One region of the Variovorax sp. FW305-3-2-15-B-LB1 genome, then DNA from elsewhere that is predicted to be linked to it. Evidence: riboswitches for the same ligand, from Rfam matches in the RefSeq annotation. Region 1 holds a riboswitch; the other holds the start of a gene.
The links. A riboswitch is a leader RNA that binds a small molecule or an ion and turns the genes downstream of it on or off. The one in region 1 is predicted to bind glycine.

Region 1 (3,394 bases):
GCCGTACACGCTGAGCGGACCGGTCGCGTCATCTTCCTTCCAGGGGCGGGTGCCGCTGCCGTCGAAGACGTAGTCGGTGGAGTAATGCACCATCAGCGCGCCGATCTGCTGCGCGGCCTCGGCCACCACGCCGGGCGAGGTGGCGTTGAGCTTGCGCGCGAAGTCGGGCTCGCTCTCGGCCTTGTCGACGGCAGTGTGCGCGGCGGCATTGACGATGACGTCGGGGCGCACCGCCAGCACCGTGGCGGCCAGCTGCTCGGGGCGGCTGAAGTCGGCGTGGAAGTCGGTGCTGTCGAAATCCAGCGCGACCAGTTCGCCGAGCGGCGCGAGGCTGCGCTGCAGCTCCCAGCCGACCTGTCCACCTTTGCCGAGCAGCAGCAACTTCATGCGGAAGCCTTTGCAGGCGCAGCGTCGTACTGCTTCTCGACCCACTCGCGGTACGCGCCGCTTTGCACGTTGCGCACCCACTCGCCGTTGGCGAGGTACCACTCGACGGTCTTGCGGATGCCGGTGTCGAAGGTCTCGGCGGGCTTCCAGCCGAGTTCGGCCTCGAGCTTGCGTGCATCGATGGCGTAGCGGCGGTCGTGGCCCGGGCGGTCCGTGACGTAGGTGATCTGTTCCTTGTACGGCTTGCCGTCGGCACGGGGGCTCAGTTCATCGAGCAGCGCGCACACGGTGTTGACGATCTCGATGTTGGGCTTCTCGTTCCAGCCGCCGACGTTGTAGGTCTCGCCGAGCTTGCCGGCTTCGAGCACGCGGCGGATGGCGCTGCAGTGGTCCTTCACGTAGAGCCAGTCGCGCACCTGCATGCCGTCGCCGTACACGGGCAGGTTCTTGCCGGCCAGTGCGTTGACGATCATCAGCGGGATCAGCTTCTCGGGGAAGTGGAACGGGCCGTAGTTGTTCGAGCAGTTGGTGGTGACCACCGGCAGGCCGTAGGTGTGGTGCCAGGCGCGCACGAGGTGGTCGCTCGCGGCCTTGCTGGCCGAGTACGGGCTGTTGGGCTCGTACTTGTTCTCTTCGGTGAAGGCCGGGTCGGTCTTGGAGAGCGAGCCGTAGACCTCGTCGGTCGACACATGCAGGAAGCGGAAGGCCGCCTTCTGGTCGGCCGGCAGGGCGTTCCAGTAGCCGCGCACCGATTCGAGCAGGCGGAAGGTGCCGAGCACGTTGGTCTGCACGAAGTCTTCCGGACCGTGGATCGAACGATCCACGTGCGATTCCGCGGCAAAGTTCACGACGGCACGGGGTTTGTGCTCGGCCAGCAGGCGATCGAGCAGCGCGCTGTCGCCGATGTCGCCCTGCACGAAGACATGGTTCGCGTTGCCCTTGAGCGACGCCAGGGTCTCCAGGTTGCCCGCGTAGGTCAGCTTGTCGAGGTTCACGACGGGCTCGTTGCCCTGCGCGATCCAGTCGAGCACGAAATTGGCGCCAATGAAGCCTGCGCCGCCGGTAACCAGGATCATGGAGTCCCCTGCATGTAGAAAAAAGTTTGCTTTACCAAAAATCAACATTCAATTATCCCATCGGTGTGAAGTGCCGATGTACAGGGCTTGGCCGGCTTGCGGGGCCCGCCTACAATCGCCAACAATTGCAGGAGAGCGGGCCTCCACGGAGGCCCTACCGAAGGCGCAAACTCCCATAAACGCTCAGGTCGGCCCGACGAAATTCCAGGCAACGCCCAGGAACTTCGGCAAGGGGTCAGTACTGCACTCATCGATACAGCCGTCTGGAGAGCCGCCACGCCATGTGGCGCACCGAAGGAGCAAACCCGCTGCGGGTGCAGCAGGGTGAATCTCTCAGGTACCGAGGACAGGGGGAGCGGCAACTTGGACATCGGTCGTCCGGTTGCTTGCTATTTTTTCAATAGCACTCCACGCCCGCCGTTCAAGCGCTGCAAACTCAAAGGTACTTGCAATGCGTGTGATCGTTCTTGGCGCCGGCCTGCTCGGCGTGACTTCGGCCTATTACCTCCAGCAACTCGGCCACGAGGTGACCGTGATCGACCGGCAGGCCACCCCGGCCGCCGAAACCAGCTTCGCCAACGGCGGCCAGATCTCGGTCAGCCATGCCGAGCCGTGGGCCAATCCGAGCGCGCCGCTGAAGGTGCTGCAATGGCTCGGCAAGGAAGATGCGCCGCTGCTGTTCCGCATCCGCGCCGACATGCGCCAGTGGCTCTGGGGCCTGCAGTTTTTGCGCGAATGCACCCCCGCCCGCACCCGCCACAACATCGAACAGATCGTTCGTCTCGGTACATACAGCCGGGAAATGTTGCAGCAATTGCGTCGAGACACCGGCCTGAACTATGACCAGCGCACGCAAGGCATCCTGCACTTCTACACAACGCAAAAAGAATTCGACGGCGCCCTCGCGCCCGCCGAGCAGATGCGTGCCCTGGGCTGCGAGCGGCTGGTCATCTCGGCCGACGAGGCCATCAGGATCGAACCCGCCCTCGCCCACATCCGCCCCCAACTCGCTGGCGCCACCTACACCGCCGAAGACGAATCGGGCGACGCCAACCGCTTCGCGCGCGAGCTCGTGAAGCTGGCCGAGGCGGCCGGCGTGAAGTTCCTCATGAGCCACACGGTGACCGCGCTGCGCGAAGCCGGCGGCAGCATCGACCACGTCGAGGCGACCGACAACGAAGGCCGCTTCCAGCGCATCCGCGGCGATGCCTTCGTGCTCGCGATGGGTTCGCTGAGTCCGTTGTACGCCGCGCCGCTGGGCATCCGCCTGCCGATCTACCCCGCCAAGGGCTACTCGGTGACGCTCCCCGTCAAGGACGCATCGAAGGCGCATCAGGTCTCGCTGACCGACGACGAATACAAGCTGGTGTTCTCGCGCTACACCTCCGAGTCGGGCGACCGCCTGCGCATCGCCGGCACGGCCGAGCTCAACGGCTACGACCGCGACCTGAACCGCGTGCGCTGCGAAGCCATCGTGCGGCGCGTCGAAGAACTCTTCCCCGGCGCCGGCGACACCGAGCGCGCGCAGTTCTGGACCGGCCTGCGCCCGGCCACGCCGAGCAACGTGCCGCTGATCGGCAAGACCAAACTGCCGAACCTGTTCCTCAACACCGGCCACGGCACGCTCGGCTGGACGCACGCCTGCGGCTCGGGCAAGTCGATCGCGCGCATCGTGAGCGGGCTGGCGCCCGAGGTCGACTTCGCGTTCGCCGGCATGCCGGCACCCGCGCCGCGCGCCGTGCAACCCGCACTGGGCTGACACGACACGCGCCCGGGTCATGCCTTGAACGTGACCCAGGGCTTGAGCCGCACGGCGCAGCGGATGAGCCCCGCGCTTTCCTGCGCCTCGATCACCGCGCCGATCGGCTTGTAGGCCTGCGGCGCCTCTTCGATGCGGCGCTCTTCGCGCAGCGTCACGCATTGCCAGCTGG
Region 2 (3,394 bases), on a different contig from region 1:
GCAATCGCACGGTGCAGGTGATGGCGGGCGAGGCTGCGGCGGCCTGAGCCCACCCCCGCGCCCACCGTGCACAGGGCACTGGGTGCTTCCCGCAGCGAAATCAAGGAGGAGCCGAAGGCGGGGGACATTCGCGGAGGGAAGTACCCGGTGTCCTGTGCACACGCCCTGATCCACGAACCACCGAAATCCGTGGGCGATTCCACGCCGCACGCCTGCTCTTTCACTGCCAGAATCGACGCAAGCTTCGACGTCGAGCCTGACAGACAAGAAGAAGGAAAGAGAAGGACGCCATGCACCGAATCGTCGCCCAGGGCAGCAGCCTTGTCGCTGCCGGCTTGCTGGCCACCGCCGGTATCGCGGCCACGCCGGCCACCGCACCCGTTGCGCCCGTTGCAGCCGTTGCACCAGCAGCCGCCCCCGCCAACCCCACCAATCCCGTCACCCACCTCGCCGAAGTGGAAAGCGCCGTGCGCACCTGGGCCGCCGCCTGGTCCGCGCGCGACGTGGAGCGCTACCTCGCGGCCTACGCGGCCGACTTCACCCCCGCGCGCGGCCAGACCCGCGAGCGCTGGGAGGCCGACAGGCGCGCCCGCATCACGGGCAAGTCGCGCATCAGCGTGGGCATCGAGGGGCTGGTGATCAGCGTCCAGGGCACGTCGGCCAGCGCGCAGTTCCGGCAGGTCTACAGCGCCGACGCGCTCACCGAGACCGACCGCAAGACGCTCGAGCTGCAGCGCGTGGGCCCGCGCTGGCTGATCCGCAAGGAGAGCGCGGGCAACTGACGCGCCCCCCTTGTCCCTGTAAGGCAAATGGTTCACGAAGATGTCACCACTTGCAACGATGCTGCAGCCTTCGACCTCCGAAAGCTGTGGCCTCCATGTTCCCCACCAAGACCGAGAAGGCACGCGACGAACTCCAGGCCGGGCAGCGCACGCTCAGCCAGCGTGAGCGCGCCCTGCTGCTCATGGCCGACGGCCGGCGCTCGCTGACCGACTTCAGCCCGCTGTTCCCCAGCCGCGTCGAGGCCGAGCAGGCGATCCAGGGGCTGATGCAGCGCGGCTACCTGCAGGTCGCGCGACCGGTCGCGCCGCCTCCTGCACCGGCCCCCACGCCCGTCCCCGCCGCCGAGCCGATCCAGGTCGCCACCTCGGCCGACAGCTTCGACGGAAAGCGCTCGCTGGCCACCACGCGCATGTTCCTGTTCGACATCTGCGAGCGCATGTTCGTGCGCCGCGACCCGCGCTTCGCCAACCAGATGCGCGACGCCCTGCGCGAGGCCCGCGACCGCGAGGCCATGCTGACCATCGCCGCGCTGATGCTCTCCGAGATCGAGAAGGCCGCCGGCCCCGAGCGCGCCGACTCGCTGCGCGAGCGCATCGACAAGCTGCTGCCGCCGGCAGAAACCGTGCACTGAGCCGCCAGCCCCGGCCCCGCGATCCACTACACTCGCCGGGTCAGGAGAGAGCCCCGCGCGACGGGGCCGCCGAAGGCGCAGGGGTTCCCCGAACGCTCAGGCAAAAGGACTGACAAGACGCCGGCAACCACCGGCGTTTCCTTGCTGGAGAGAGGCCGTGGCATTGCACACGGCCCACCGAAGGAGCAAACCCCGATCGTGGGGCGAATCTCTCAGGTAAAGCGGACAGCAGGGGTGGCCCGTGGCGTTGCAGCCATGGATTTCGACTGCCCCTTTGGAGTGCCCCGTGGCCGCTTCCTCCGCTTCCGACGCCCAACTTCTCAAGACCCCGCTGTACGACCTCCACGTGGAGCTCGGCGCCCGCATGGTGCCTTTCGCCGGCTATTCCATGCCCGTGCAGTACCCCGCCGGCCTCATGGCCGAGCACAAGCACACGCGCGATGCGGCCGGCCTGTTCGACATCTCGCACATGGGCCAGCTGCGCCTGGTCGGCCCCGATGCCGCCGCCGCCTTCGAAACCCTGATGCCCGTCGACGTGGTCGATCTGCCCGCCGGCAAGCAGCGCTACGGCCTGCTGCTGAACGACGAGGGCGGCATCCTCGACGACCTGATGTTCTTCAACGAAGGCAATGGCTCGCTCTTCGTGATCGTGAACGGCGCCTGCAAGGTGGCCGACATCGCCCACATCCAGGCCAGGATCGGCGCGCGCTGCCAGGTGCAGCCCCTGCCCGACCACGCGCTGCTGGCACTGCAAGGCCCGCAGGCCGCGGCCACGCTGGCGCGCCTGTCGCCCGGCATCGAGCGCTTCGTGTTCATGACCGGCGGCGCGGTACAGATCGGCGGCATCGCCGCCTTCGTCACCCGCAGCGGCTACACCGGCGAAGACGGCTTCGAGATCTCGGTGGCCGCAAAAGACGCCGACGCCCTCGCCCGCCTGCTGCTGGCGCAGCCCGAAGTGAAGCCCGTCGGCCTGGGCGCGCGCAACTCGCTGCGGCTCGAAGCCGGCCTGTGCCTGTACGGCAACGACATCGACACCACCACCACCCCGGTCGAAGCCTCGCTCAACTGGGCGATCCAGAAGGTGCGTCGCACCGGCGGTGCGCGCGAAGGTGGCTTCCCGGGCGCGGCAAAGGTGCTGGCCCAGCTGACCGCCGTCGCCTCGGGCGCGGCCGGGCACACCGACCACAAGACGCTCACGCGCAAGCGCGTCGGCCTCGTGGCGCTCGAACGCATTCCGGTGCGCGACGGCACGCTGCTGCAGTCGCTCGAAGGCCACGACATCGGCGCCGTCACCAGCGGCCTGCTCGGCCCCACGGCCGACCGCTGCGTGGCCATGGGCTACGTAGCCGCCGCCTTCGCCGAGCCCGGCACGCGCGTGCAGGCCATCGTGCGCGGCAAGCCGGTGCCGATGGAGGTGTCAACGATGCCTTTCGTGCCGACGCGCTACTACCGCGGCTGACCGACACTGAACCCCGCAGACCCGGCTAGGCTCTGCATCCCGATTCCATTTTTTCCACGAGGAGTTTTTTCATGAGCATCAAATACACCAAGGACCACGAATGGGTGGCGGCCGAAGGCGGCGCCGCCACCGTCGGCATCACCGTGCATGCGCAGGACGCGCTGGGCGACGTGGTGTTCGTCGACCTGCCTGAAGTGGGCAAGACCTTCGCGCAGGGCGAGGTCGCCGGTGTGGTCGAGTCGGTGAAGGCCGCCGCCGATGTGTTCATGCCCGTGTCGGGCGAGATCACCGAAGTCAACGAAGCGCTGCGCGCCGACCCGTCGCTGGCCAACAGCGACCCGCTGGCCGCCGGCTGGTTCTTCAAGGTCAAGCTGAGCGAGCCCGCGCAGCTCGACGCCCTGCTCGACGCCGCCAGCTACGACAAGTTCGCCGCCGAATCCTGATCCGCTGAACAGCAGCTTCCTCGCACCTTCGTTCCTTCTCCCCGAGCCTTCACCGCCATGCCGATTCCCGCCCTTCCC

Region 2: another riboswitch for glycine. It lies ahead of gcvT (glycine cleavage system aminomethyltransferase GcvT); the one in region 1 lies ahead of AC3WQR_RS01785 (D-amino acid dehydrogenase).

The regions. Positions count from the first base shown of each region.
Region 1 covers NZ_JBYSZY010000002.1:55,770-59,163, reverse strand. Annotated here, with positions in the region: gene rfbD (dTDP-4-dehydrorhamnose reductase) at 1-387, opposite strand, end outside; gene rfbB (dTDP-glucose 4,6-dehydratase) at 384-1,463, opposite strand; glycine riboswitch at 1,582-1,672, shown strand; glycine riboswitch at 1,717-1,823, shown strand; gene AC3WQR_RS01785 (D-amino acid dehydrogenase) at 1,915-3,222, shown strand; gene AC3WQR_RS01780 (RtcB family protein) at 3,240-3,394, opposite strand, start outside.
Region 2 covers NZ_JBYSZY010000008.1:25,923-29,316, forward strand. Annotated here, with positions in the region: gene AC3WQR_RS07245 (MFS transporter) at 1-47, shown strand, start outside; gene AC3WQR_RS07250 (L,D-transpeptidase Cds6 family protein) at 504-782, shown strand; gene AC3WQR_RS07255 (hypothetical protein) at 878-1,414, shown strand; glycine riboswitch at 1,446-1,536, shown strand; glycine riboswitch at 1,549-1,653, shown strand; gene gcvT (glycine cleavage system aminomethyltransferase GcvT) at 1,701-2,873, shown strand; gene gcvH (glycine cleavage system protein GcvH) at 2,945-3,316, shown strand; gene gcvP (aminomethyl-transferring glycine dehydrogenase) at 3,374-3,394, shown strand, end outside.